Regions from separate parts of the Pragia fontium genome, predicted to be linked through region 2. Evidence: riboswitches for the same ligand, from Rfam matches in the RefSeq annotation. Region 2 holds a riboswitch; each other region holds the start of a gene.
The links. A riboswitch is a leader RNA that binds a small molecule or an ion and turns the genes downstream of it on or off. The one in region 2 is predicted to bind thiamine pyrophosphate.
Positions count from the first base shown of each region.

Region 1: it holds a riboswitch for thiamine pyrophosphate, as region 2 does, so the genes downstream of both, thiC (phosphomethylpyrimidine synthase ThiC) here and thiM (hydroxyethylthiazole kinase) in region 2, are expected to answer to the same signal.
Region 3: it holds a riboswitch for thiamine pyrophosphate, as region 2 does, so the genes downstream of both, thiB (thiamine ABC transporter substrate binding subunit) here and thiM (hydroxyethylthiazole kinase) in region 2, are expected to answer to the same signal.

Region 1 is NZ_LR134531.1:3,504,322-3,514,293, reverse strand. Features, by position in the region: gene arnT (lipid IV(A) 4-amino-4-deoxy-L-arabinosyltransferase) at 1-234, shown strand, start outside; gene arnE (4-amino-4-deoxy-L-arabinose-phosphoundecaprenol flippase subunit ArnE) at 231-575, shown strand; gene arnF (4-amino-4-deoxy-L-arabinose-phosphoundecaprenol flippase subunit ArnF) at 572-961, shown strand; gene thiH (2-iminoacetate synthase ThiH) at 1,017-2,141, opposite strand; gene EL341_RS15205 (thiazole synthase) at 2,141-2,920, opposite strand; gene thiS (sulfur carrier protein ThiS) at 2,922-3,122, opposite strand; gene EL341_RS15195 (HesA/MoeB/ThiF family protein) at 3,106-3,867, opposite strand; gene thiE (thiamine phosphate synthase) at 3,870-4,538, opposite strand; gene thiC (phosphomethylpyrimidine synthase ThiC) at 4,531-6,465, opposite strand; TPP riboswitch at 6,562-6,679, opposite strand; gene EL341_RS15180 (Rsd/AlgQ family anti-sigma factor) at 6,818-7,315, opposite strand; gene nudC (NAD(+) diphosphatase) at 7,417-8,190, shown strand; gene hemE (uroporphyrinogen decarboxylase) at 8,308-9,372, shown strand; gene nfi (deoxyribonuclease V) at 9,365-9,972, shown strand, end outside.
Region 2 is NZ_LR134531.1:2,919,717-2,929,688, forward strand. Features, by position in the region: gene purN (phosphoribosylglycinamide formyltransferase) at 1-242, shown strand, start outside; gene speG (spermidine N1-acetyltransferase) at 402-935, shown strand; gene EL341_RS12680 (TetR/AcrR family transcriptional regulator) at 1,154-1,753, shown strand; gene EL341_RS12685 (hypothetical protein) at 1,783-2,682, shown strand; gene epd (erythrose-4-phosphate dehydrogenase) at 2,938-3,999, shown strand; gene thiD (bifunctional hydroxymethylpyrimidine kinase/phosphomethylpyrimidine kinase) at 4,059-4,856, opposite strand; gene thiM (hydroxyethylthiazole kinase) at 4,853-5,668, opposite strand; TPP riboswitch at 5,703-5,811, opposite strand; gene raiA (ribosome-associated translation inhibitor RaiA) at 6,213-6,551, shown strand; Phe leader region at 6,709-6,845, shown strand; gene pheA (bifunctional chorismate mutase/prephenate dehydratase) at 6,877-8,034, shown strand; partial or broken gene mrcB (bifunctional glycosyl transferase/transpeptidase) at 8,362-9,972, opposite strand, start outside.
Region 3 is NZ_LR134531.1:909,529-919,500, reverse strand. Features, by position in the region: gene flhB (flagellar biosynthesis protein FlhB) at 1-517, shown strand, start outside; gene flhA (flagellar biosynthesis protein FlhA) at 510-2,606, shown strand; gene EL341_RS03730 (DUF5862 family protein) at 2,692-3,018, opposite strand; gene EL341_RS03725 (DUF5862 family protein) at 3,121-3,420, opposite strand; gene EL341_RS03720 (DUF554 domain-containing protein) at 4,131-4,847, shown strand; gene EL341_RS03715 (DJ-1/PfpI family protein) at 4,876-5,571, opposite strand; TPP riboswitch at 5,713-5,831, shown strand; gene thiB (thiamine ABC transporter substrate binding subunit) at 5,911-6,918, shown strand; gene thiP (thiamine/thiamine pyrophosphate ABC transporter permease ThiP) at 6,894-8,501, shown strand; gene thiQ (thiamine ABC transporter ATP-binding protein ThiQ) at 8,485-9,186, shown strand; gene EL341_RS03695 (DUF1090 domain-containing protein) at 9,269-9,709, shown strand.

The DNA of each region.
Region 1 (9,972 bases), 580 kb from region 2:
TATGATGTCAAAGGCGAGGTCAGCTATGGTCTGGATTATCCGGATACCGGGCTGCGATATATTCCTGCGAACCTTTTTCCTGACTGGTTAGCTAAAGCGCGTCAACAAGGTAACGTCTCATTGGTGATTCGTTTAGGAAAAGGCGAAGCAGTTGATGTTCGATTGCCTAAAGCAGACTCCGTGGTGCAAAATCAACGCACGGCATTACTGTTTTATAAGCAAACTGAACAATGAGTTATCTGTTGTTGTTTATCGTCAGTATCTTGACCTGCTGTGGACAGCTTAGTCAAAAGGTAGCGGCGCAACGTTGGCAGAGCCATCCTGAGTCATCCCGACTCAGGGTAACGCTGTATTGGCTATTTCTCAGCGCGTTATTGCTGGGCGTGGCGATGCTGGTGTGGCTGAGGGTGTTGCAATTGCTCCCCCTCAGCGTGGCCTATCCGATGATTAGCCTGAATTTTGTGCTGGTAACCCTGTGCGCTCGCTATGTTTTTGGCGAGCCCACCGATAAACAACACTGGATTGGCATTGGACTAATTATGTTGGGTATATTTTTAATGAGTCGCGGCCTATGAAAGGATATGGATGGGCGGTTGGCAGTATTTTATTGGCCAGCTGCGCTCAGCTACTAATGAAATGGGGCATGACCCAGCTGCCCCAATCGCTGCTGGTTGAAATGGGATGGTTGAGTCAGCTGTCTGATTTTATTCTGCCTTTATTGGCCGTTGGCTGCGGTATCCTGTTTTATGTACTTTCGATGGTCTGTTGGTTTTTTACCCTGCGCTATTTGCCACTGAATAAGGCTTATCCGTTATTGAGCATTAGCTATGGTGTGGTATATCTCGGGGCAATACTGCTACCTTGGTTCCAGGAACCATTCTCCTTTATTCGTACCGCAGGCATTGTGGTGATTATTATTGGCGTATGGGTGATTAACCGCCCACGCAGCCAATCATCTTGATGATCTGATTGAATAATAAGCGTAGCGTCGGTCTTTTGGCGCTACGCTTATATGTTTAATTACGTCCCAGAAATCCGTCCCAGTCTTTCCATATCGGTTGTAATCCTCGGGCATATAACGCGTCTGCGACTTGCTGTGGGGAACGGTTATCGTGGGGAGCAAACTGTTCCAGCTCCGGGGTATTATTGGCATAACCACCGGGTTGAGTTTTGGAGCCAGCACTCACGCTATTTATCGCCAAAGGGACTACATGATCGCGAAAGTGGGGCGACTCTCGCGTCGAAAGAGACAGTTCGACGTCCGGGGCGAACAGGCGAAAGGCACAGATAAGCTGTACCAGTTGGGCATCGCTCATCAATGAAGCTGGCTCAATCCCGCCAGCGCAGGGGCGCAGGCGTGGAAAAGAGATGGAATAGCGACTTTGCCAGTAGTGCTTTTGCAAATAGCTCAGATGCTCTGCCAGAAAATAACAGTCGGTACGCCAGTCAGCGGAAAGCCCAATCAGGGCACCCAGTCCAATTTTATCTATTCCGGCCTGTCCCAACCTTTCTGGCGTAGCCAGTCGCCAGAAAAAGTCCTGTTTATTGCCGCGAAGATGATGCTGTTGATAGGTCAGGGCGTGATACGTTTCCTGATATACCATAACCGCATCCAATCCTAAGCCCTTGAGTTCGGCGTAATCTTGGGTAGACAGCGGTTGGACTTCCATCATCAGTGAACTGACCTTGCTGCGAATAGCCGGTAAATGCTGGCGAAAGTAAGCCATACCGACTTTACTCTGATGCTCTCCGGTCACCAGCAGCAGATGTTCGTAACCCATGGCGTTTAATGCGGCACATTCCATTTCAATCTCTTGAGCATTAAGGGTTTTACGCTTAATTTGGTTGCTCATTGAAAAGCCGCAATAAGTACAGTCATTGGCGCAAAGATTAGACAGGTAGAGAGGGGCGTAGAAACTGATGGTATTGCCAAAGCGTATACGGGTTAAACGTTGCGCTTCCTGAGCCATTGTTTCCAGATAGGGCTGAGCCGCGGGGGAAATCAGCGCCATAAAGTCATCGCGGGAACGAATATGGGCATTGAGCGCCCGCTCCACATCGGCGGCGGTTTTACTGTAGATGGTCAGCGAAATATCATCCCAGTCCAGTTGCTGCCAATGATGACGAAATTCATTTTTCATCAGGCACCTGCTTGAGCGAGAAATGAGGTCAATGGGCTGGAGGCCGATGCGCGGGTATCGTGGCGCACGCTGCCTAATCCGGATTGTTTCGCCAGACTGCCGGCTTCCGTTGCCAGTCGGAAAGCATTGGCCATCCCGACGGGATCTCGGGCTACGGCAATGGCGGTATTCACCAGAACCGCATCGGCACCTAATTCCAGCGCCTGGGCAGCATGGCTGGGGCTGCCAATACCTGCGTCAACCACCACCGGAACGGAGGACTGTTCAATAATAATGTTCAGAAATTCTTTGGTGATCAGGCCGAGATTGGAGCCGATAGGCGCACCCAACGGCATCACGGCGGCACAGCCAACTTCTTCCAACCGCTTACATAACACCGGGTCGGCACCACAATAGGGCAGCACAACAAACCCCAGTTTGACTAACTGCTCCGCCGCTTTTAGCGTTTCAATCGGGTCGGGTAGCAGGTAGCGCGCATCAGGATGAATCTCCAGCTTTACCCAATGGGTTCCTAATGCTTCTCGCGCCAACTGAGCGGCAAATACCGCTTCGGCTGCCGTTTTGGCGCCGGACGTATTGGGTAACAGCCGAATGCCTAAACGCTGTAATGGGGCCAGAATAGCGTCATCGGTCTTATTCAGGTCGACGCGTTTCATGGCCATGGTGGCTAGCTGTGAGCCGGAAGCAGCGATAGCCTGTTCCATAACGCTCGGCGATGAAAACTTTCCGGTACCAACAAATAGACGTGATGTAAATGTAACGTCTGCAATCGTTAACATATCAACCTCCGGCAATAGCCTGAAACAGTAACACGTTGTCGCCGCTGTTTAATAAACGGCTATCCCAACAGGTGCGCGGCTGTATCTCTTGATTAATCGCCATCGCCATACCTGAAGTCGATTTACCCAACTGCTCCAGCAGCAAAGCCACCGTCAGATGGTTTGATACTTCTATCATCTGGTCATTAACCGATATTTGCATGCTGACCTCCGCATACGGCACAGGCAGGATCGCGACGCAGTTGCAGCGAGGTCCATTGGTGCTTTTTGCCATCAAAAAGTTGCAGTTTACCGTCCAGTGCAGAAGGCATTCCCGACAGTATTTTTATGGCTTCCAGCGCCTGTAGCGAACCAACGGCACCCACCATCGGGCCAAGTACTCCGGCGGTACGACAGTTACGAGAGGGTTCTGTCCGATCGGGGTAAAGGCAGGCATAGCAACCGTGGGTAAACGGGGGATTGAGTACCAGCAGTTGTCCGCTGAAGCTAACGGCGCTGCCGCTAACTAACGTAACTCGATGCTTAATACAGGCCGCGTTAACCGCATGGCGGGTCGCCATATTGTCACAGCAGTCCAGTACCAGATCCGTTTGCTGGAGGATGTCCTCTAAATTATCTTCCGTCAGCCGTTCCGTCAGAACCTGATAGTTAAGCTGTGGATTAAGCGCCTGTAGCTGCTCTTTGGCCAATTCAGCTTTGCCGCGCCGCAGATCCTGCGTGCGGAACAGGATCTGACGCTGAAGATTGGTCAGATGAAGTGTGTCATCGTCAGCCAGAAGAATGGTTCCCACACCGGCGGCGGCCAGATAGAGCGCCACCGGCGAGCCAAGACCACCCAAGCCTACGATTAATACCGTAGACTGTTTGAGTTTCATCTGGCCTTCCGGTCCAATATCTTCCAACAGTAGCTGACGGCTATAACGTAAGAATTCGCCATCATTTAACATGATTAACGCTCCCGATGCTCAATCATTGACAGTAGCTGCGCCGTCGCTTGTTGCCAGTCTGGAGCTTGAGTAATGGCGCTAACCACGGCAATGCTACCTACACCGCAATCCAAAACGGCATCGACTTTATCAATGCTAATACCGCCAATGGCTACCGTAGGGTAATCAGGGATTGAGGCAACGTGGCGCTTCAACTCCTGTAAGCCTTGCGGCGCTGATGGCATATCTTTGGTTTGTGTAGGGAAGATATGTCCTAAAGCAATATAGGAAGGGCGAATAGCCACCGCCCGCGCCAACTCTTGATCATCATGCGTAGACACACCCAAGCGCAAACCAGCCTGATGAATGGCTTTCAGGTCGCTGGTCAGTAAATCCTCTTGCCCCAGATGAATACCATAAGCGCCGTGTTTTACCGCCAGTCGCCAGTAATCATTAATAAACAGTCTGGCGTTAAAACGCTTACCCAGTTCAATAGCCTGACGGATAATCGCTTCAACATCGGATTCCTGCTTATCTTTGATACGCAATTGAATGGTGGTGACGCCTGCATTGAGCAAGCGTTCGAGCCATTCCAACGTATCGACCACTGGATACAGACCCAAATGTTTCTCAGTTGGCAGAAATGGCGTATCCGGCAGAGGAGGGAGTCCGGTTAATCCGCGGTCAGTCATGCTGGTGCTCCTTTACGATGATCTGATCCTGTGAGGCCGGGTGGTAAAGCTCACTACCGCGAGCGCGAAAGATATCGGACATCTCTGCCATACCGTTGGCTTTGGCTGCGGTATTTTCTTCCTGCACCTGACCTTTAGCGAACTCCCGTACTTCTTGAGATATTTTCATTGAGCAGAATTTTGGCCCGCACATTGAGCAGAAGTGAGCAACTTTACCGGAGGCCTGAGGCAGCGTTTCATCGTGATAACTGCGGGCGGTTTCTGGGTCTAAGGCCAAATTAAACTGATCTTCCCAACGGAACTCAAAGCGCGCTTTGGACATGGCATTATCGCGAATTTGGGCTCCCGGATGACCTTTCGCTAAATCGGCGGCATGGGCAGCAATTTTGTAGGTAATGAGCCCTTGCTTAACGTCTTCTTTATTGGGTAATCCAAGATGTTCTTTCGGTGTGACATAACACAGCATGGCACAGCCGAACCAGCCAATCAGGGCGGCACCGATACCGGAGGTAAAATGATCGTATCCCGGTGCAATATCGGTGGTTAGTGGCCCTAAGGTATAAAATGGCGCTTCATGACAGTGCTCAAGCTGTTCAGTCATATTGCGATGAATCATATGCATCGGCACGTGACCGGGGCCTTCAATCATCACTTGTACATCGTATTCCCAGGCAATTTTAGTCAGCTCACCTAAAGTATGTAGTTCCGCAAACTGGGCTTCATCATTGGCATCCTGAATCGAACCGGGGCGTAAGCCATCGCCGAGAGAGAGGGAAACGTCATACTGGCAACAGATTTCGCAGATTTCACGGAAGTGCTGATAAAGAAAGTTTTCCTGATGATGAGACAAGCACCATTTCGCCATAATCGAGCCGCCGCGCGAAACGATACCGGTCAGGCGTTTGGCCGTCATTGGTACATATCGCAGCAAAACACCGGCATGAATGGTGAAGTAGTCTACCCCCTGTTCGGCCTGCTCAATCAGGGTATCTTTAAACACCTCCCAGTTCAGGTTTTCTGCGATGCCGTTGACCTTTTCTAAAGCCTGATAAATCGGCACGGTACCAATGGGCACCGGACTATTACGAATAATCCACTCTCGGGTTTCATGAATATAGCGGCCGGTTGACAGATCCATCACCGTATCGGCTCCCCAGCGAGTTGACCAAACTAATTTTTCGACTTCTTCTTCGATTGAGGAGGTTAGAGCTGAGTTGCCAATGTTGGCGTTGACCTTCACCAGAAAGTTACGGCCAATAATCATCGGTTCCGATTCAGGATGGTTAATATTCAGCGGAATGATGGCTCGCCCGGCGGCGACTTCATCGCGTACAAACTCCGGGGTAATATTCTCTGGTAACGAGGCACCAAAGCCTTGGCCGGAATGTTGCTGTTTTAATACGTCGGTGCGAATGCGTTCCCGTCCCATATTCTCCCGCAGGGCAATAAATTCCATTTCCGGTGTGATAATACCTGCTCTGGCGTAATGGAGCTGGGTGACGCGTTTACCGGGTTTGGCTTTTTTCGGCGCAGGAAGATGGGTATAGCGCAGGTGATCTAAGCCTTCATCAGCCAGTCGCTGCTGGGTAAATTGAGAACTGACGTGATGGAGTTGTTCGGTATCGTTGCGATCTTCAATCCAGGCTTTACGTAAAGGGGATAAGCCGCTTCTGACGTCCAGTGTTGCCTGAGGATCGCCATAGGGGCCGGAAGTATCATAAACCGGTATCGCTTCATTATCTTCATATTCCGGTTGCTGCTTACTGCCGCCAAGCAGTGTGGGAGAGAGTTGAATTTCACGCATAGGGACGCGTAGATCGGCTCGGGAGCCCTGTAGGTAAATACGCCGGGAATTAGGGAAAGCATTCCCCTGTAGCTGGTCGATAAATTGCTGCGCCTGAGCGCGTTGGGTTCTTCGGTTAGACATAGCAAACTCCTAAAATACATTAAGGATTGCTTGTCCGGAGTTCGGAGAGGGAGTAACGATAAGGCGGAAATTACGTAGGTTTTTTCGACTTATCTAAATGGAATTACTCTTGTTCCCTTCGCGGGTATTAGCCCGATCAGGTTCCGCGGATCCCGAATTAACGGTCTCAGCCTGCGTTCTGTAAAAGCAACGCTAGGCACTCCGACAAGATAAAACACCGGTAAAGGTGATGAAACACAGTATAGGTAAGCCAACAAAAACTACAAGCGAGTTTTGCGGCTAACCGATACCTGAACGAATGTAGTATTCACGCCCATTCATCATTAAACAAGGGATGGGCGGCGCAAATAAATTATTTTGCTGCCTCATCAGATGCGTGATGGCTAAGCCAACGGCTAGTCGCTTCCTGAATCAATTTGTCTTCCAGAGTAAAGCGTTTTTCTAACAGTTCACCGACCGTTGAAAGATCTTTATCCAACTGTAATATGGTGTCTTCATTAATGCCTTTTTCGACATAGCTATCATAGAAGGCCATAATATTTTCGGTGTTTTCTTCCAGACGAGGATGGATTCTTGCGGCGATAGCTAAATTAGGGCTCTTAGCACCTTCTTCCTGAATAATAATTTTGTCATAGATATGGAAATGGCAGGAAGAAAGATAATCGACCAAGTGGTGACCGAAATCGATCAGCGCTTTTTCGTCGAGGGGGATATTTTTTTCTTTGTTTGGTTTAATACCAACCAGACGGTAATAGGTTACCAGCAGGTTTTTGCGAGATTCTAACCATTGGTCAATCAGTTTATTTGTGCCGCCAACGCGCTCGGCTAAGCTTTCTAGTCGGTTTAGCATATAAGTCCCAGATAGATCGATGTTAGTAAAAGAAAAAGTTAAGCTAATGTAAATCTATTGTTGTTAGATTGCCAGTAAATAAGAGGTTGAGCAAGACGGTTATGGAGCAACAATTACAGGGTAATGAATTAGGCTGGTGGCTATTGAGTCATGCAGGCAAATTATGGCTGCCGAAAGGTGAGATTCCCCATGGTTATGCGCAGGATTTTGGTTTAAAGGGCACAACAGCACATCGTATTGGCGAATGGCAAAGTGAAGCGGTTTGGTTGGTGTGTCAGGAACGCGATAAAGAGATGGCATCGGTGCGCCAACTGCTGAATGAAGATCGAGGTCTATTTCAGCTCGCCGGACGTGCGGTGCAACTGGCAGAGTTTTATCGCGCTCATCAGTTCTGCGGTTATTGCGGGCAAAAAATGTCTATCAGCGATCGGGAATGGGCTTGCCTGTGCGATCATTGCCGACAACGCTATTATCCGCAGATTGCGCCCTGCATTATTGTCGCTATCCGACGTGACGATAAGATTTTATTGGCGCAGCATAGTCGCCATCGCGGGGGAATCTATACTGCGCTGGCTGGCTTTGTTGAAGTGGGCGAAACGTTGGAACAGGCGGTGGCGAGAGAAGTGATGGAGGAGAGTAATCTCAAGATAAAAAATCTGCGTTATATCTCTTCTCAACCCTGGCCATTTCCTCATTCACTGATGATGGCTTATCTGGCGGATTACGAGAGTGGGGAGTTGAAAATTGATACTTCCGAACTACTGGATGCTGATTGGTTCCATTATGAAAAACTGCCGCAGCTCCCTCCTCCGGGGACGATTGCTCGCAGATTAATTGAAGATACCATCGCACTGTGTCGGGCAGAGTCGAGTTAAGTCGTATTTCTGGCATTTTAGCGGCAATTACTCTGGTAGATGTAGTAATATAGCCGGTTGGTATAGGAAGCGTTTCTCGCATGCTATAATGCGCGCGATACCTGAAGGATAAAAATAATGAGTGAATTAAAAAACGATCGTTATCTGCGTGCACTATTACGTCAGCCAGTTGATGTTACACCGGTTTGGATGATGCGTCAGGCCGGTCGCTATTTACCAGAATATAAGGCAACGCGGGCTGAAGCCGGCGATTTTATGTCGTTATGCAAAAATGCTGAGTTGGCCTGTGAAGTTACTTTACAGCCATTACGCCGTTACCCATTAGACGCCGCGATTCTGTTTTCCGATATTCTCACTATTCCTGATGCGATGGGATTAGGTTTGTACTTTGAAACCGGTGAAGGCCCGCGCTTTGAACGCCCGATTACCTGTCGTGCTGATGTCGATCGCCTGCCGATTCCCGATCCAGAACAAGAGCTGGGCTACGTGATGAATGCGGTGCGTACCATTCGCCGTAATCTGGCTGGAGAGGTACCTTTAATTGGGTTCTCCGGCAGTCCGTGGACGTTAGCGACGTATATGATTGAGGGCGGCAGCAGTAAAGCCTTCACTAAAATTAAGAAAATGATGTATTCCGACGGACCTACGCTCCATAAGCTATTGGACAAGATCGCGGACAGCGTTATTTTATACCTGAATGCACAGATTAAGGCCGGTGCTCAATCGGTAATGATTTTTGACACTTGGGGCGGCGTATTGACCGGACGAGATTATCGCGAGTTCTCTTTGGTCTACATGCATAAAATTATTGATAGCCTAATCCGTGAATATGACGGACGTCGGGTACCGGTGACCTTGTTTACCAAAGGTGGCGGTCAGTGGCTGGAAGCGATGGCCGATACCGGCTGTGATGCTCTGGGATTGGACTGGACGACCGATATTGCCGATGCTCGTCAACGTGTTGGTCACCGTGTTGCGCTGCAAGGCAATATGGATCCATCGATGCTGTATGCACCTCCGGCGCGAATTGAGCAGGAAGTGGCGAGTATTTTAGCCGGGTTTGGTGCCGGAGAGGGTCACGTATTCAACCTAGGACACGGTATTCATCAGGATGTACCGCCTGAGCATGCTGGCGTATTCGTTGAAGCCGTGCATAAGCTCTCCCGTCAATACCATGATTGATACTGCTGCGTTACGCGCTGAGCAGACTGAAAAGGCCCAGCTGATTGTGCGAAGCGATCGGCTGGGTTTTACTGAACCGGAATGGATCGCTGGTGCCGATGTTGGTTTTGAGCAGGGTGGAACCATTACCCGGGCGGCAATTGCCATATTGCGTTATCCCTCATTGGAGTTGGTAGAGTATCAAGTAGCCAGAATTCCAACGTCTATTCCCTATATTCCCGGTTTGCTTTCTTTTCGTGAATGCCCGGCGCTGGTTGCCGCATGGCAACAGTTGGTGATTAAACCTCAACTGGTTTTTGTCGATGGACAAGGTATTGCTCATCCACGCCGTCTTGGGGTTGCCAGTCATTTTGGCCTGTTGGTTGATGTGCCGACCATTGGTGTGGCGAAGAGCCGCTTGTGCGGTCAGTTTCAAGCATTGGGCGATGAAGTTGGCGACCTGGCACGGTTAATTGATAAAGAAGAACAGATTGGTTGGGTATGGAACAGTAAGATTCGCTGTAAACCACTCTTTATATCAGTTGGACATAAAATTAGTCAGGAAACGGCATTAAATTGGGTTAAGCGCTGTATGCGAGGGTATCGTTTACCGGAACCCAC
Region 2 (9,972 bases):
ACGGTGCAACGATCCACTTTGTTACTGAAGAGCTGGATGGCGGGCCGATTATCTTACAGGCCGCTATCCCTATCACGCCGCAAGATAGCGAAGCTGAAGTGATCAAGAAAGTACAGCAGCAGGAACATCGTATCTATCCGCTGGTGGTGGGTTGGTTTATGCAGGGCAGACTGGCAATGCGTGATGGCAAAGCCTGGATGGATAATCATCCGTTGCCACCGCAAGGTTATATCGAGAACTGATTAACGGCATGGTATGACACAAATACGGATTGTCGCTATCACAATGGTTCGCCAATAAATAAAACTTGCCCAGCACGCCTTAACCTTACTAAGCTATATTCATTACTGCTAACCGGCAGTAATGAATACTATTGCAAACATCAGCCCCAGGAGTTCCTAATGTCGGCCAAAGTCAGCGTTAAGCTGCGCCCACTTGAACGCGAAGATCTTAGATTTGTCCATCAGCTTGATAACAATGCCAGCGTCATGCGCTATTGGTTTGAAGAACCGTATGAAGCCTTTGTTGAACTTACAGATCTCTACGATAAACATATTCACGACCAGAGCGAACGCCGCTTCATTATTGAAGGGGAAGGTAATCGTGTCGGTTTGGTTGAGCTGGTAGAAATTAACCATGTACACCGCCGTGCTGAATTCCAGATCATTATCGATCCAGCCTGGCAAGGTCACGGCTATGCCGGCGCCGCCGCAAGATCGGCGATGGAATATGGTTTTTCTGTCCTTAATTTGTATAAACTCTATCTGATTGTCGATCGGGAAAACGAAAAGGCTATTCATATTTACACCAAGCTGGGCTTTGAAACCGAAGGAATTCTCAAGCATGAGTTTTTCATTAACGGTGAATACCGCGATACCATCCGTATGTGTATTTTCCAGCATCAATATCTGGCTAAATTCAAAGACCATAACTAGTGCATTCAGCAGGGAAGCCACTTGAAGCGACCCTGCTTTTACCTCAATTTCATCGAATATCCGCTTTATTGCCCTTACTCTTTGTACTGCTAAGTACATAAAATCATTAAGTTATCATAAGAAATTCAATTTAATGGTTAATTATCAATCAAGTAACAGGAATTGCATGCCCGATATATACCTGTTTTAATGGGGTCAAATCCGCTTGAGGTATCGCTATGCGCCCATCGACAAAATTAAAACAGCAAAAAATCATTGAGGTAGCAACCCAACTGTTTCTTGAGCAAGGATATAACCAAACTAACCTTGATCAGGTCATAGAACAATGCGGTGGTTCTAAACAGACAATTTACAATTACTTTGGCGATAAACGCGGCCTGCTGATGGCAGTGATTGGTCGCTGTATTGAAAATGTTGAAGCTATTTTTAATTTTAACAATGATGAAAATAGCGATCTGGAACAGCAATTACTCCAGTTTGGCACCAATTATCTTAATACCATCTTGACGCCAACGATGGTTAATACCTATCGCATTATGATTACTGAATCCCAACACGACAGTAGTCTGGCAGATTTCTATCTCTCTCACGGCCCACAAAGAATTACCAACTACCTGGCGCAATTTCTGCAATCCCATATGGATAAAGGAAATCTAATCCAAAGCGATTCCACCATGGCCTGCCAGCACTTACTGAATCTACTCAAAGGGGATATTCATCACGACGCCCTATTTGGTATCGCCCTGCCAAACAAGAAAAACATCGAGAACAACGTGCGGTTAGCGGTGAACTGTTTTCTGAATGGGTACGCTCGGTAACATAAAAATCATCAGGAACTTCGATAACCATGCTAAAAATCCCCCTGACGTCCCTAGCCCATCAACCCAGAGGTGAGCGAGTTTCCTGTTCCTGGAACTACGGTCACCAACTCACCGTACTGGAAACCGAAAGTATTCCTGAACGTATCAATGATCAATTTGTGGCTAGTCAGGCAGATAAACGTAGTTGGTTTGTTTCGGTGTATCTCAACGGCGAATTAATCCTTGAACTACCGCCGATTGAATCCAGAATCAACTTTCACTATGTCCAAATACTGGATAATGAGCACATTTTGTTAGTTGGCGCGCGCTGCCATTACAACGATGGTCAGCCGGAAAAAAATGCCGCCGTTTACGATAGTCATGGACAGTTGGTGCGGAGCTTTACCTTGGGTGATGGAATTGAAGATATCAACGTCACCTCTGATGGTGCCATCTGGGCTAGCTATTTTGATGAAGGCGTTTTTGGCAACTATGGCTGGGCGCAACCGATAGGCCAATATGGGCTGGTTAAATTTGATGCCACAGGGCAAATTCTCTGGCAGGCGGATAAATTTCAAATTTTCGACTGTTACGCCGTCAATGCCGAAAATGAGCACTCATTTTGGTTCTACTACTACTCTGACTTTAAGCTGGTTCACCTGAAAGATGGCGAAGCAACTAGCTACAATGTCCCGATTCAGGGTGCCCATGCTTTTGCCCTGTGCCATCCTTATATCGTGATGGGCGGCGGCTACGGTAATAATGATAAATTTAGCGTATTTAAGCAGCATCCACAGCATCTGAAAAAAACCGATGAGCTAAGATTCACTGACCCACAGGGGAAAAATCTACATCAGTGTATTTATAGTATTCGGGGAAATCAGGTGGTGGCCTATGAACAACACCGTATTTACTTTACTCATCTAGCCCTTGAAAATAAAAAGTAGGAAGAAAAAATCGATTAACCATCGAATGGCTTCTGACTAACGGAAGCCCAATTTCGCTTGCTTGAAAACTCCGTTCACCACTTCCCCCGCGTTTAATAAAAATGTTATTGCTAATATTTAAGCCAACCGCTAAATATCGGTTATTGTCTTATTCACCATCTACACATATTTTAATATCGTAACCGTGAAACAATCACGGCAAGTAACATCAGATTATTCTAGTATTGGCATAATAACGAACGAGTAAGGAAAATCATGACCATCAGAATAGCAATAAATGGCTTTGGTCGAATTGGCCGCAGCGTGTTACGCGCTTTATACGAATCTCATCGAGATAAGCAAATCCGCGTTGTCGCCATTAATGAACTTGCCGAACCGAAAGCCATGGCTCATCTGCTGCAATATGACTCTACCCACGGACGTTTTTGCCGAAAAATTCGTCAGGAAGGCCAAATGCTGTGGGTTGATGATGACGCTATTCAGCTATTTCATCAGCCAGAAATTGTTAATCTGCCTTGGAAATCCCTGAATGTCGACATCGTGCTGGAATGCAGCGGCGTATACGGTAGTCGAGCCGACGCAGAAGCGCATATTGCTGCCGGAGCGAAAAAAGTTCTGTTCTCCCATCCGGGCGATCATGATTTGGATGCCACCATTGTTTACGGCGTTAATCATCACACCCTACGTTCTGAACACCGTATGGTGTCTAATGCCTCCTGTACCACTAACTGTATTATCCCGATCATTAAACTACTGGATGATGCCTTTGAAATTCGTTCCGGTACCGTTACCACGATTCACGCGGCCATGAATGACCAACCGGTGATTGATGCTTATCATAAAGATTTACGCCGTACCCGCGCCGCTAATCAGTCGATTATTCCAGTTGATACTAAACTCGCAGCCGGTATTACCCGCTTCTTTCCCAAATTCAACGACCGATTTGAAGCTATCTCGGTGCGGGTGCCGACAATCAACGTCACAGCCATTGATTTAAGCGTTACGCTGGAAGTTCCGGTCAGCGTCAACGATGTTAACCGGTTGCTTGAACAGGCTGCCTATAACGATTTTCGCGGCATTGTCGACTACACCGAGCTACCGCTGGTCTCTACCGATTTTAATCACGATCCGCACAGCGCCATCATCGACGGCACACAGACCCGCGTCAGCGGTCAGCATTTAGTTAAAATGCTGGTCTGGTGTGACAATGAATGGGGATTCGCTAACCGTATGTTAGATACCACGCTGGCGATGGCTGCCAGTGATGAATATCAGAGAGACAATATAGAAAACCAATCTATCGCCGAGCAAATATAGCCCGGCGATCGTCATCAATCCCTGATAAAACTATCAGGGATTTGTATTTATCGGGCTTATCACCACCAGCGATGAAAATGGTGTACCGGGCCGATACCGTGACCCACTTCCAATGAATCCGCCATCACCAACGCCTGCTGCAAATAATCCTTCGCAGCCTGCACCGTTTGCGCCCAATCACTATAGCGTGGGCGCAATGCCGCCAGCGCCGCAGACAGTGTACATCCGGTGCCATGGGTATGCTTAGTAGCAATACGCAGGGCAGAAAAACGCTCTACCCGCTCCGGTAAAATTAACCAGTCAGGGCTTTCCGCTTCAGTTAAATGGCCGCCCTTCATCAGTACAGCTGAACATCCCATCGCCAATAGCGCCTGTCCTTGTTCCACCATCTGCTGTTCACTGATTGCTACAGGGCAATTCAGCAGCGCCGCAGCTTCAGGTAGATTCGGGGTAATCAACGAAACCATAGGTAATAAACGCGTACGAATGGCCTCCACCGCCTCAGGTGCCAACAGCGGATCGCCGCTTTTTGCCACCATTACCGTATCCAGCACTACATAGGGAATTTGATAGCGTATCAAGGCATCTGCAACAACGTTAACGATATCTGACCCTGCCAACATACCAATTTTTGCGCTATCGATACGTACATCATCCAGTACAGAGCAAAGTTGGGCTGCCACAAACTCGGGTTCAATTCGATAAACCGACTGCACACCTCGGGTATTTTGCGCAACTAACGCGGTTATCACGCTAGTTCCGTAGGCTTCTAATGCAGAGAAAGTTTTTAAATCTGCCTGAATACCTGCACCACCGCTTGGATCGGTGCCAGCAATAGTTAATGCATTTATTCTCATGCTGTTTTCCCCATTAGATGATGCGGTTGCAGGTTATAAAGGCCATCGAGAAAGCGAGGAGAGAAACTTCCTGGTCCGGTAGATTCTGCAGCAGCCAAACCGCCGCAGTAAGCCATCACTTGGCAGGCAGTTACTACTTGCTCAAGGCGCTTTTCCCGCCCTAAAGCAGTGAATGCGGCGACCACTGCGGATAGTGCACAGCCGGTACCGACAACTCGCGTCATTAACGCATCACCAAATGGCAACGCGTAACTGATTTGCCCATCGGTGACATAGTCTATTGCGCCGGTAACAGCGACAATGGCGCCGGTTTCCGCAGCCAATTTTATTGCTGACGGCAAAGCGCTCAATGAATCATCGGTGCTATCAACGCCACGCCCGATGGCAGAGGACCCGGCCAACGCCATGATTTCGGAGGCATTACCACGAATGGCTGCGGGTTTCAGAGTCAGTAAACGACGGCAAAATTCGGTGCGATAGCCAAGTCCGCCGACGGCTACTGGGTCAAGAACCCATGGTACTTCATGGTGATTCGCTGACGTTACGGCACAAAGCATGGCTTCCGCTTGGCTATCGTTAAGGGTGCCAACGTTAACCAATAGCGCACCGGCAATCGCACTAAAGTCGGCGACTTCCTGTGGAGCAACGACCATCGCCGGTGAGGCACCAAGCGCTAATAAAACGTTAGCGGTAAAATTCTGAACCACCTGATTCGTCAGGCAGTGAACCAAAGGCGGGTTTTCCTTAAGCTGTGCAAGCCAATGTGCGGCGACAGAGCCAGGGAAATTAATAGGGTTGTGAGATAAATTCATAAAGCTCCCAACCGGCGTTAAAGAAGGCAGTAGCGGTGGGATACTGTGACTTCCCTACGCTGGCATAATCCAGATCAGGTAATACGGGTGATGTCTCAGCCACGGATAGCGTTAATCACTATCGGGCACCCCGAGTCGAAGGTTCAATATTAGACCATTGGACAAAAGGATCAAGTGGATACTTTGCGATAAATTCAACGCAAAAAATAACCAAATAGAAAAGGTAAAAAAAGCGGAAAAACGACGTCAACGCTTGCTGAAAAAATGAAAGTTGAACAAAAAGCGGGCTAACTGGAACTCATTGATAAAAATAAAATACTTTGCTGATCTTTTGTACAGATTTTACCAATTGACACAACCAGTAATATTGCTTGAGCTATACTGATTATACAAGTGCAGAGTCACAAACTATTAGGGCAATCACACTTCTGTCATCTTTGTTTTAAGGTACCCGTAAATGTGACAGACATCACATAATTGTCTGGCAACATCGGTATTCTAAAATCATATTCGACGGCAATTGACTGACAAAGAGGTAGGTTATATGACATTAAATATTACTAGCAAACAAATGGACATTACACCGGCAATCCGTTCACACGTCGAGGACCGTCTTAAAAAGCTAGATAAATGGCAAGCTCAGTTAATTAATCCGCATATTGTGTTATCCAAAGAACCAAAAGGTTTTGTGGCTGACGCTAGCATCACCACGCCAAATGGCCCTCTGGTTGCAAGTGCTAAACATGAAGATATGTATGTCGCTATCAATGAATTACTACTGAAACTTGAACGGCAACTGAATAAAGTACAGCACAAGAGTGAAGCCCGGCGCGCTGAAAGCAGCGTGAAGGATGCCAATTTGCAACAACTGCAAGAAGATTAATCTTTAGTTCCTTTATTCACGCGCCTTCGGGCGCGTTTTTTTATTGCCACAGTTAGCGTATTTCCCGTCCTTTCTCCCTCAAAAAATAATAACGGTTGACAGAATCAAAACCGGGCGGTTAAGTTAGAGGTCATTTTTAACAGGAACCCAATGACTTTATGAGATATATACCGTTTTTCTTCGCTTTCTTTTTTAGCGTCCCCTGATTGGGAGGCAATTCGTCCGTGGCTCAGTAATGAGTAGAGAGAAAGCGAAGACGAACATTAAAGCCTCCCAACGGGGGGCTTTTTTATTGGATTAAATAAAAATAAGGTAAGACAACATCATGAGTGATAATCCATTATTAGGGCTGAGAGAACGCATTAGCGCACTCGATCTCAAACTACTGGAACTGCTGGCAGAACGTCGCGATCTGGCCCTTGACGTCGCCAGAACCAAGCAATCTTCCCACCTCCCCATTCGCGATAAAGAACGTGAGCGGGATCTGTTGAAAAGATTAGTTGAAGAAGGCAAGAAACAGCGTCTGGATGGTCATTACATCACTCGAGTATTCCAACTAATTATCGAAGACTCGGTGTTAACCCAGCAAGCACTGTTACAGCAGCATATTAATCAGGATAAGCTCAGTACCGCCAGAATCGCTTTCCTTGGCCCCAAAGGCTCCTATTCGCATCTTGCTGCCAGACAATATGCCGCCCGTCACTTCGATGGTCTGGTGGAGTGTGGCTGCAATAAATTTGACGATATCTTTAAGCAAGTTGAAATCGGTCAGGCCGACTTCGGTATTCTGCCGATTGAGAACACCAGTTCAGGCTCAATCAATGAAGTTTATGACCTGTTACAGTCCACCAATTTATTCATTGTTGGTGAACTGACTAACCCAATTAATCACTGTTTGCTTGCAGCGGTTGATACTGACCTAAGCCAAATTGAGGTGGTATACAGCCATCCTCAACCCTTCCAACAGTGCAGCCAATATCTGAACGGCTTCCCAAACTGGAAAATTGAGTATTGTGAAAGTACCTCAGCCGCCATGGAAAAAGTGGCCAGCCTGAAGTCACCAAAAGCCGTTGCGCTGGGCAGTGAACCTGGCGGTTCGCTATACCATTTACAGGTACTGGAACATAGCTTGGCCAACCAGAAAGAGAACATTACTCGCTTTATCGTAGTGGCACGTAAGCAGATCGATGTTGCCCCACAAATTCCGGCGAAAACCACCATTATTGTCGCTACCGGTCAACAGTCCGGTGCACTGGTCGAAGCGTTACTGGTTCTGCGTCAGCACAATATCATCATGACCAAGCTGGAGTCGCGGCCAATCAACGGCAACCCTTGGGAAGAGATGTTTTATATCGATATGCAGGCTAATCTTGATTCGATCGAAATGCAGAGTGCGCTGGACGATTTAATCCCGATTACCCGTTCGGTAAAAGTGCTGGGATGTTATCCGAGTGAAACCGTTGTGCCGGTGAAGTTGAGTTAATTAACGGGGAAATTACGTCGTTATTGATAGTGGAAAGCCGGTTTCTAACGAAACCGGCTTAGGGATATTTTAAATCAACATATGTAAATGTTCCGGCTGTAAAAACAAGCAAGAATATCACTATCATGAACAGCCGGAAGACCATCAGTACTCAATTATATCGAGCGACAGGCCTACGTTTCCTACGGGCACTTCGTTGGCTTACGCCAAGTCGACCCGAACGGAAACCTCTCCTGTCGTTTAACCATCCCTTTCTCTATCATCAGCCTAAAACCGGCCTCTAATGAAACCGGCTTTTTTATAGCTTCAATCACCCCAACAGAAACCTTAACCGCCAAACATATCCTGAATCCAGCCGGGAACGCTGCTTTCATCTTGTTGTGACTGCGATGGTTGGCTAACCGGCTGCTGTTGTGGAGCTTGGCATAGTCCCTGAGGATCGTTGGTCCAGACCGGTAAACTACGCCAGCTTCCTTCACAAACAAAGCTGCCATCGGTATTCACGCCCATCGTGACAATATGCTCCGGCGGCGTCAGGTTGAGCGCTAGCGGAGTTTGGTTTTCAAGATAGCGACGATACAAGGTCAATGCACCGTTAGCACCGGTTAACTTAGCCGGGCCGTTATTATCGCGCCCCACCCAAGCAATAAAGACTTCTTTGCCATCGATACCAACAAACCAGCTATCGCGTAAATCGTTAGTGGTACCGGTTTTAGCCGCCAGATGATACTGACCAAACTTAGCCGATAGTGAACGAGAGGTGCCGGCTGCAACACCTTGCTGCATAGCGTACAGCGTCAAATAAGCCGCCTGAGGTTCAACCACTCGCTGAGCCTGTGGCAAACTTTGGTATAGCACTGTATTGTCTTCAGCAATCACTGAGCGTAATACCGACAATGAAGCCTTTTGCCCACCGCTACCGATTGTCTGATACATCTGTGCCGCTTCCATTGGCGTTAGGCTGGTTGAGCCTAGCAACATCGCCGGTACTTTCTGAATCGAACTTTGTGGTACGCCTAACCGCTGTAACATTTCGCTGACTTTATCCAGCCCCAAGTCCAGTCCCAGATTTACCGTTGGAATATTGAGGGAGTTCGCCAACGCATCAACCAACAGAACTCGCCCACGGAACTGGCGATCGTAGTTTTGCGGCTGCCAAGATTTGCTACCAGGAATATTCACCGACAGAGGTTCATCTTTCAGCCAGGTATTCAGGCGGTAGCGATCCGGTTCACTCAAGGCGGTTAAATAAGTTGGTGGCTTCGCCAAAGAACCGATGGAGCGACGAGCCTGCACTGCACGGTTAAACCCGGCATATTGCGGCTGGGAACCCCCTACCACTGCGCGGACTTCTCCGCTGAAACGGTCAACAATCACCGTTGCCGCTTCCAGATCTTTCACGTTTCGCGCCGCACGTAAAGCAGGAATGCCTTCTTCAATCGCTTTCTCTGCTGCACTCTGTGATACCGGATCCAGTGTGGTGAAAATCTTCACCCCGGACAGATCGTTAACTTTATCCCCTAACTTATCATTCAGCTCTTGATGAACTAACTGCATAAAGGCAGGCTGAGGGGTAATCACGCCACCGCGAGGCTGAACACCCAGCGGGCGAGCGCTCAATACATTATATAATTCGCTATCGATCACATTCTGCTGTTGAGCCAAACGCAATACCAAATTACGTCGTTCCAGAACGATATTCTGATTTTTCCACGGATTATATAACGAGGCGCCCTTCACCATACCGACCAGCATCGCCTGCTGGTCAACACTGAGTTCATTGATCGGACGACCAAAGAAATAGAGGCTGGCCAGCGGGAAACCGCGAATCTGATCGGCGCCGCTCTGCCCCAGATAGATTTCGTTCATATACAGTTCAAGGATACGTTCTTTACTGTAGCGAGCATCCAGAATGATTGCCATGTAGGCTTCACGCAG
Region 3 (9,972 bases), 2.0 Mb from region 2:
TGATATTCCATTGAGTAAGCATCTGTTTACCAAAAAAATGAAAATGACCAAGCAGGAAATCAAAGACGAATATAAAAACAGTGAAGGTAAACCTGAAGTTAAAAACCGCATTCGTCAGCTACAGCGCCAGTTTGCTATGGGACAAATCAATAAAACCGTGCCCAAAGCCGATGTCATTATTACTAACCCCACTCACTTCGCCGTGGCATTAAAATATGAACCGGAGAAAGCCAGTGCGCCCTACGTCGTTGCCAAAGGTATTGATGAGGTCGCTTTATATATTCGTGAAGTGGCCCGAACCAACCAAATTGAAATTGTTGAGTTACCCCCGCTGGCCCGCGCGATTTATCACACCACCCGCGTGAATCAACAGGTTCCCGCACAGTTGTATCGCGCTATCGCCTACATATTGACTTACGTTTTGCAATTAAAGTCATGGCGAGCCGGCAAAGCTGATAAACCCAAACTGAACACTGGGATCTCCATTCCTAACGAGGTATTGAAGCAGTATGAGTAAGTTTTCATTAAAAGGAATATTTGCCGCATTAAGGCATGGGCACATAGGGGTGCCAATTCTGCTATTGTGCGTACTGGCGATGGTTATTCTGCCGCTTCCGCCTATCGTGCTGGACGTCCTGTTCACCTTTAATATTGTGCTGGCCATTTTGGTTCTGCTGGTGAGCGTGAACAGTAAACGTCCGCTGGATTTTGCCATTTTCCCTACCATTTTGCTGATTACCACGCTGATGCGCCTGACCCTGAACGTCGCATCAACCCGTGTGGTACTACTCAATGGTCATGAAGGGGTTGGTGCCGCGGGTAAGGTGATTGAAGCCTTCGGTCAGGTGGTGATCGGCGGCAACTTCGTGGTTGGTTTCGTGGTGTTCGTGATTCTGATGATCATCAACTTTGTGGTGGTGACCAAAGGTGCCGAGCGAATTTCTGAAGTTTCTGCACGCTTTACACTGGATGCCCTGCCCGGTAAACAGATGGCGATTGACGCAGACCTGAACGCAGGCTTGATCAATCAAGAGCAGGCCAGAGCACGGCGTAAAGATGTGTCCAATGAGGCCGACTTCTACGGGGCAATGGACGGCGCCTCCAAATTTGTGCGCGGTGATGCCATTGCCGGGATCATGATCCTGGTAATTAACGTCATCGGCGGTATCTTAATTGGTATTTTCAAACATAATCTGGATGCTGGCACCGCATTTGAACAGTATGTGCTGTTAACCATCGGTGATGGCTTGGTCGGCCAGATCCCATCATTGCTGCTATCAACGGCGGCAGCGATCATCGTTACTCGCGTAAGTGACAGCGGTGATATGTCCGATGAGATTAAAACTCAACTGCTGGCATCACCATCGCTGTTATATACCGCTGCGGGAGTCATGTTTATTCTGGCGATTGTGCCGGGCATGCCACATATGGCTTTCTTAACGTTTACTGGCGTATTGCTGTTTGTCGCCTGGAAACGCAGTAAAGCCATAGAAAAACCCGCCCCGGTTGAAGATCTTGTCGCGATTACCAATGCCATGACCGAGGACACCGCGCAAACGGTCAGTTGGGATACCATTCCCATTGTTGAGCCGATTGGTCTGAATCTGGGTTATAAACTGGTGACGCTGGTGGATCAATCCAAGGGTGATCCACTCACTCAGCGAATTCGCGGGGTACGTCAGGTCATTTCAGAAACCTGCGGAGTGTTATTACCCGAAGTAAGAATTCGCGAAAATTTCCGGCTCAAACCCGCGCAATATGCCATTCATATCAATGGCGTAAAAGTGGCTACCGGTGAGGTTCATGCCGACAAGATGATGGCTATTCCATCAACGGAAACTTACGGTGAAATCGATGGTGTACTGGATAACGATCCGGCTTACGGTATGCCCGTTACGTGGATTACGCCAGAACAAAAACCCAAAGCCCTGAACCTCGGTTATCAGGTGGTAGATTGCGCCAGCGTCGTGGCTACTCATGTTAATAAAGTGGCACGTCAATGCCTGCCGGACCTGTTTAACTACGATGACATTACTCATTTGCATGAGCGTCTATCTTCCATCGCACCCAAATTGGCAGAAGACTTATCCGCTGCGCTAAATTTCAGTCAGCAGTTACGAATCTATCGCCAGTTGCTGGTCGAACAGGTTTCCCTGAAAGATATTGTGACCATTAGTTCAACCCTGTTGGAGAGTTCTACCGTCACCAAAGATCCGATTCTGTTAGCATCGGATGTGCGTTATGCCTTACGTCGCGCTATCGTCTATGGACTGAATCAGGATCGCAAAAAACTGGCGACCTATACCATCGATAATGCACTGGAAAATATGTTATTGAGTTCGTTAAATCAGGCGCAGCAATCCGGTAAAGTCGCATTGGACAGTTTCCCGGTCGATCCGAATATTCTGACTCAATTACAAACCAATATGCCGGTGATTAAAGAGCAAATGAAAGCCCAGGGATGTGAACCTATTTTACTGGTAACGCCACAGCTCAGGCCAATATTGGCACGCTATGCCCGGTTGTTTGCTCCCGGTTTACACGTTTTATCTTACAATGAAGTCCCGGATGAGAGTGAACTGAGTATTGTCGGCTCACTAGCCTGATAGGAATTTAACGGTAAAAATTCATCATAAAAAAACAGAGGGAATTCCCTCTGTTTGAATATCTGCATACGATTAATCAATACAATTAGATAATTGATTGTCCGCTAGCCTTGCCTCTGCCGATATTTTCACGGTAGTGGGCTAAGGTGTTTTTCACTTCATCTTTACCAAACGCCAGACCGGCTAAACCACCGAAAATGCCACCCACGATTGGGCCAACAAATAAACCACCTACGGCTTGAGCAAGAGTACCAAAGCCTAAACCGCCAGAAGCTGTTGCAGTACCACCGAGAGCAATACCGGTTGTTACACCATCACCAACTCCCCAAAGAAAACCTTCGATAGAATCAGTAATACCAGATGTCCAGGCGCCGCTTACCATTTCTACTTCGTTGTTCTGTAATTCACGCATTGTTATTATCCCTAATGAATAAACAAATCATCAAATCCGGATAAACACGTTTATCCGGATCCTGAAAACAAAATGCCTATTGGCAAATACACCAACAGTTAATTAACCGTGGATATTTTCACGATAGTGAGCCAGAGTGGCTTTCACTTCATCTTTACCAAAGATCGCACCAGCCAGCGTACCAAAAATACCGCCAACAAGAGGACCAACTAACAGACCACCAACGGCTTGAGCAAGAGTACCAAAACCTAAACCGCCAGAAGAAGTTGCAGTTCCACCAATAGCGATACCGGTAGTCAGGCCGTCACCTAAGCCCCAAGCAGCACCTTCGATAGTGTCATTAACGCTAGCAGTCCAACCACCGCTGATCATTTCAACTTCATTGTTTTGTAATTCACGCATATTAAAATCCCTTCTCAAATATATATAATTAGACATCTGTTATAGGACGACTTAATAACAAGACCGACCAATTTCTATTTTTACCATATAAAATTATTTTGTTTTATTAGAATTTATTTTATTTATTTAAATAACAAGAATAATTAAGCATTCGTTTTAGCTTCAGCATAAAGTCATTTATCAAAAAAACGAATTTACTTATCAAAACATAAGGGAATTAAACAAAAACCTTAAAAATCAAAAGAAAGAAATTAACAACGATAAAACAATAATGCTAAAAATTCGCATCAAATCCATTTTACCAACAATAAGGAAAAATAATAAACCCGAAAAACAAAAGGGTAAATAAAAATAAGTATTAAAATTTAAATGGTGAAAGAAATCATTATTTTCAATTACCATGGAAAAACAATAATTAAATAAAAATATAACCATAACAATGTATATACACAAATAATCCTATGCCAATAGTTTTTTATTTATCGCATTAAACAAAAACCTCACCATATTACGATATAAATCCCTGGCCTAAACGGAGTATCATTTCTTCTCTTTACAACCCAACATCGCGCATTTCGCTATGGTCGACCATATAGATATCGTCAGCGATAAAAACAAACGATTGTCGAGCACGATGATACCATCACCTGACTTAACAACAGCATCTAACAAGGCAAGGTGAGCACCTTCAACCAATTTAAGGAGAATAAATGACAGGTCCGTTACTAAATAGCGCCGCCGTCTTTATCGGTGGCGGGCTTGGCTTGCTATTAGCCCCGGTGATACCCCAACGTTTAAGAGATGGCCTACCTGCCGCTTTTGCCATGATATCCATCGCCATGGGGGTGGTGATGACGATTAAGGTGCAACAATTACCCGCCGTCGCTCTGGCGCTAATACTCGGTTTAGCTATTGGTGAACTGTGTTTTATGGAAAAAGGCGTTCAACGATTTGGCAGCTTTATTCAACGCGTGTTGGCTCGAATTCTGCCGGTGCGCAATCATAATATGACGCCTGAACTTTATAGCCAAAACTTTACCGCTCTGATCGTGCTGTTTTGTGCCGGAGGAACCGGCGTGGTTGGTGCATTAACCGAAGGGATGACCGGTAACTATCAGCTCTTGCTGGTCAAATCATTGCTGGATATCTTTACCGCCATGATTTTCGCTACCACGCTGGGTGCCGCTGTGATGTCAATCGCCTTCCCCCAGTTACTCATCCAAAGCCTGCTCTACTTCTCCGCCCGTCTTATCATGCCCTATATGAACGAGATCACGCTGGGAGACTTTTCAGCCTGCGGTGGCATTATTATGATTGCCGTTGGCTTGCGCATCGCCCAAATTAAGACCTTCGCCGTGGTTAACTTTTTGCCAGCATTGCTGATTATTATTCCCATATCTCTGTATTGGCATAGATTTATGGGATGACATAACAAGAGAGTTCTCTTTCCCCGACTTAAGGTTGAATCAGTTTAGCGGCAACCTTTTTAGCTATCTGCTCACGCTGCTGCTGAAAAGAACAGGTTAAATCCCTAACCTGAGCCACTAACTCTGGTTCTGCTTTAGCCGGCGAACCGCCAATAAACGGTGGAGCCGGGTCATATTCCATCCTGAGCTGCGCCAACTTAGCCCGTTCAGTACCAAACACTTCCGCCATTAGTGACAAAGCAAAATCAATGCCCGACGTTACCCCAGCCCCCGTCACCCGATTACCATCGATAACCACCCGCTGATTAACCGGCTCAACGTTAAAAAAAGCCAGCTGATTCAGAGAAAGCCAATGACAAGTCGCACGATAGCCGGTAAGTAATCCGGCCGCCGCCAGAATCAGTGAACCGGTACACACTGAAGTGACATACAGTGCCGTTTGCGCCTGGCCTCGTAAGAAAGTTAGTACTTCCTCATCCTCCATCAGTGGCAACTGACCAGCCCCTCCCGGGACAAACAAAATATCCGCCTGCGGACACTGCGCCATACTCACCGTGGGCAAAATCGCCAAACCGTTAACATCCCTGACCGGTGCCATATCCTTCCACACCAAATGAATCTGTAACTCTTTAAAACTGGAAAACACCTCAAATGGGCCCGTTAAATCCAATTGCGTCATATTAGGATAAATCAGCATTACAACATTGAGAGTGGCTTTATTCATCACGGTTTTCCTACTTACTCAGAAGACGGGCGTTTCCCTCTAAATAACACTAATCTGTATCAAATAACAATCCGTCCTATGTCAGTATTCACTCACCGTCATAATATCCTTTCACCTAACCTCAAGAGTCTCTACAATAGCCCCTTCTCAACGGGGTGCTTGTTAAAGCTGAGAATGCATTTGGGCTGATAAATCCTGAACCATACCCGTAGAACCTGATCCGGTTAATACCGGCGGAGGGATTTGAGAACCCATTCATCATCCGCGCTACCCTTGAATGGTTTCCTCGCTCAAAGACCTTTGTTCCTGACCCATTATTTTGCTGTATAGGAGCACAACGTGTTGAAGAAACTGATTGCTGCAACCCTGCTGTTAATCACCACACAGGTATGGGCGAATGCCGAGCAAAGCAAACCCACGCTGACGGTCTATACCTACGATTCGTTTGCTTCGGATTGGGGCCCGGGACCTAAAATCAAAGAGATATTTGAACAACAGTGCCAGTGCAATCTGAAGTTTGTTGCTTTGGCCGATGGCGTTTCGCTACTTAACCGACTCAGAATGGAAGGGAAAAATAGCCCGGCTGACGTGGTACTAGGGTTGGATAACAACTTACTCACTGCGGCAAAACAATCCGGCCTGTTTGCTCCACATCAGCAGAATGTGAATACCCACTCACTGACCCTGCCCGGCGGCTGGCAAGATGATACGTTCATTCCCTATGATTACGGTTACTTCGCTTTTGTTTATAACCAGCAAACTCTGAAAAATCCACCTAAAAGCCTGCATGAGTTAATTGAAAGCCCGGAAAAGTGGCGAGTAATTTATCAGGATCCGCGCACCAGTACCCCCGGCCAGGGTTTACTGCTGTGGATACAAAAAGTTTATGGCGATCAAGCGCCACAAGCCTGGCAGCAACTGGCTAAAAAAACGGTCACGGTAACCAAAGGCTGGAGCGACGCCTATGGCCTGTTTTTAAAAGGAGAAGCCGATCTGGTGCTCAGTTATACCACTTCTCCTGCTTATCATGTGATTGAAGAAAAAGATCATCGTTATGTCGCTGCACCATTCAGTGAAGGCCATTACTTGCAAGTTGAGATTGCCGGACAGCTGGCCAGCAGCAAACAACCTAAACTGGCTGCCGAATTTATGGCATTTATCACTACGCCTGCATTCCAAAGCCAAATTCCCACCACCAATTGGATGTATCCGGTGATTGATATCCCATTACCAGAAGCATTTATTGAGACGCCCAAACCCGTCACTACGCTGGAATTTAGCCCTCAAGAAGTGGCTCAGTCTCGTCGCTCATGGATTCAGGTATGGCAGAACGCCGTCAGCCGTTAATCGCACCTTGGCTATGGCCTGGCCTGATTGCTGCGATGCTGATTCTTGGCATCGCGCTCTCGGCGTTTATCGCGCTCTGGGTTTATTCTCCTCCGGGTAATGTCGGCCAACTGTTGAATGACCGCTATTTATGGCACGTCATTCGTTTTACCTTTTGGCAAGCGTTTTTATCCGCGATGATTTCCTTGATTCCGGCGATATTTATTGCCGGAGCGTTGTATCGCCGCCGCTTTATGGGCAGAGCCATCTTGCTACGCTTGTGCGCTATGACGTTGGTTCTGCCAGTATTGGTGGCCGTTTTTGGGTTGTTAAGCGTTTATGGCCGTCAAGGCTGGTTGGCGCAGCTATGTCATTTTATTGGCCTTGATTACCAATTCTCACCCTATGGGCTACAGGGCATTTTATTAGCCCACGCGTTCTTTAATTTGCCGCTGGCTACCCGTCTACTTCTTCAATCACTGGAAACCATTGCCGTTGAACAACGACAATTAGCCGCACAGTTAGGCATGAATACATGGCAGCGTTTTCGTTTTGTGGAATGGCCAGCATTACGGCGACAGATTCTACCTACCGGTGCCTTAATCTTTATGCTGTGCTTTGCCAGCTTCGCTACCGTACTTTCTCTGGGCGGTGGGCCGCAAGCGACCACTATTGAATTGGCTATCTATCAATCATTACATTATGATTTTGATCCGCAACGGGCAGCACTGCTCGGTCTGATTCAATTAACCTTTTGTCTGGGAATCGTGTTGCTTAGTCAACGTCTGAATCCTTCACTGCCAGTGGGAACCACCTATGGTCAAAAGTGGCGAGATCCTCAGGACTCTGCAATGGGAAAAATCATTGATAGTCTGCTGATTGCCTTTACCCTGTGTTTATTAATGCCGCCTTTATTAGCGGTCATTATCGATGGCATCAACAGTACCATCGGTAACGTACTCAGCCAGCCCGCTCTTTGGCAAGCATTAGCTACGTCATTACGCATTGCTGCCGGTTCCGGGGTACTTAGCCTGATATTAACCATGATGCTGTTATGGAGCAGTCGTGAACTAAAACTGCGCCATAACCCTTGGGGCGCCAGACTGGAAATTAGTGGCATGGCTATTTTAGCAATGCCCGCGATTGTATTAGCCACTGGCTTCTTTCTTCTGCTCAATAATAGCGTTGGCTTGCCTGAATCCGCCGATGGCATTGTGATATTCACCAACGCCCTGATGGCTATTCCTTACGCATTAAAAGTATTAGAAAACCCAATGCGCGATTTGGCTGAACGCTATACTTTACTTAGTCAGTCTCTTGGCCTCAGCGGCTGGAACCGTTTGCGCTGGATAGAATTAAAAGCCCTGAAACGCCCCATTGCTCAGGCTCTTGCCTTTGCCAGCGTGTTATCAATTGGGGATTTTGGGGTTATTGCCCTATTCGGCAATGAACAATTCCGTACATTACCCTATTATCTTTATCAGCAGTTGGGCAACTATCGTAGCGAATCAGGCGCAGTGACTGCGCTAATTTTGCTGATACTGTGCTTTTTGCTGTTTACTCTGATTGAACGATTACCCGGACGCCATGATCACACTGAATAAACTAAGTTATCTTTATCCCCCACTGGCGATGTGCTTCGACCTTAAGGTGAGCGCTGGTGAACGGGTGGCGATTCTGGGCCCTAGCGGGGCAGGAAAAAGCACCCTTCTTCATCTGATCGCCGGCTTTGTCATGGCTGAAAGTGGAACCCTGCTGTTGAATAATCAGGATCATAGCCATACTCCGCCGTCACTACGCCCGGTATCGATGCTGTTTCAAGAGAACAATCTGTTTGCTCATCTTACCGTTGAGCAAAATATTGGGCTGGGGTTAGACCCCGGTCTAAGGCTCAGCGCTGAACAACAGCAAAAGCGTCTGGCGATCTGCCAACGCATTGGCTTAATTGACTACCTCGATCGCTTACCTTCCCAACTTTCTGGCGGACAAAGGCAAAGAGCAGCACTGGCTCGTTGTTTAGTGCGTGATAAACCGATTTTACTGCTGGATGAGCCTTTCTCAGCCCTCGATCCAGCTTTGCGTTACGATATGTTGTCACTGTTGGAGGAGGTCTGTGACGAACAATTATTGACGCTTCTGATGGTGTCACATAATCTGGAGGACGCAACACGAATTGCCGCCAGAACCCTATTGGTTGTGGATGGAAATATTGCCTATGACGGCTCAACCACAGATTTACTGGCAGGAAAAGCCGATGCAGCCAGAATTTTAGGCGTATTGCAGCAATAGAATCGTTTCCGGTATAGGCCAGAAGCAGCAATGTTCAGCCTACCCATCACATACCTGTTTGATACATTGATAAGGAAAGACAATGAACGTAAAAACGTTGGCTAAATTAACCGTACTGCCTTTAGTATTCGCCTTTAGTGCAGGTCACGCCAGTGCCGCAGGTAACGATTGTGCGGCGAAACGCGCAGAAATAGAAAACCAAATTGTTCAGGCAAAAGCACATAACAATAGCCATCGTGTTGCCGGCCTGGAAACGGCATTAGCGCAGTTAGGCGCCAACTGCACTACCGAAGGTTTAATTAAGAGTGCACAGGAAAAAGCCACTAAATTAGAACAGAAGATTGCTGAAAAACAGCAAGATATCGCTAAGATTGAAGCCGACAAGCAACAAGCGCAATCAGCAGGCAATAGCAAGAAAGTCGCTAAATACGACAAAAAAATTGCGCAGAAAAAAGGTGATATCACTGAACTGGAAGCCGAACTCACCGAAGCACGCGCGGAGTTAGCCGGGTTAAAAGGATAATTTGTCAGCGTTGACTGTTGATGGCGTCTTTACCCCCGCCATCCCAGCACGCGTAGCCGCAGGAGTAGCAAATATTCACCGAGTGAATGGCTTCCCCTGAAAAATAAGCATGAATTTCTGACGATTATTTATATTGTCATTCCCGCATTTATACCGTCATCCCTGCGAAAGCGGGGACCTCGTTCTTCAGCCCAGTGTGGATATTAAGCTAAAAACTGGATTTCGGTTTTCACCGAAATAACGTAATAATGGCATGCCAGAAT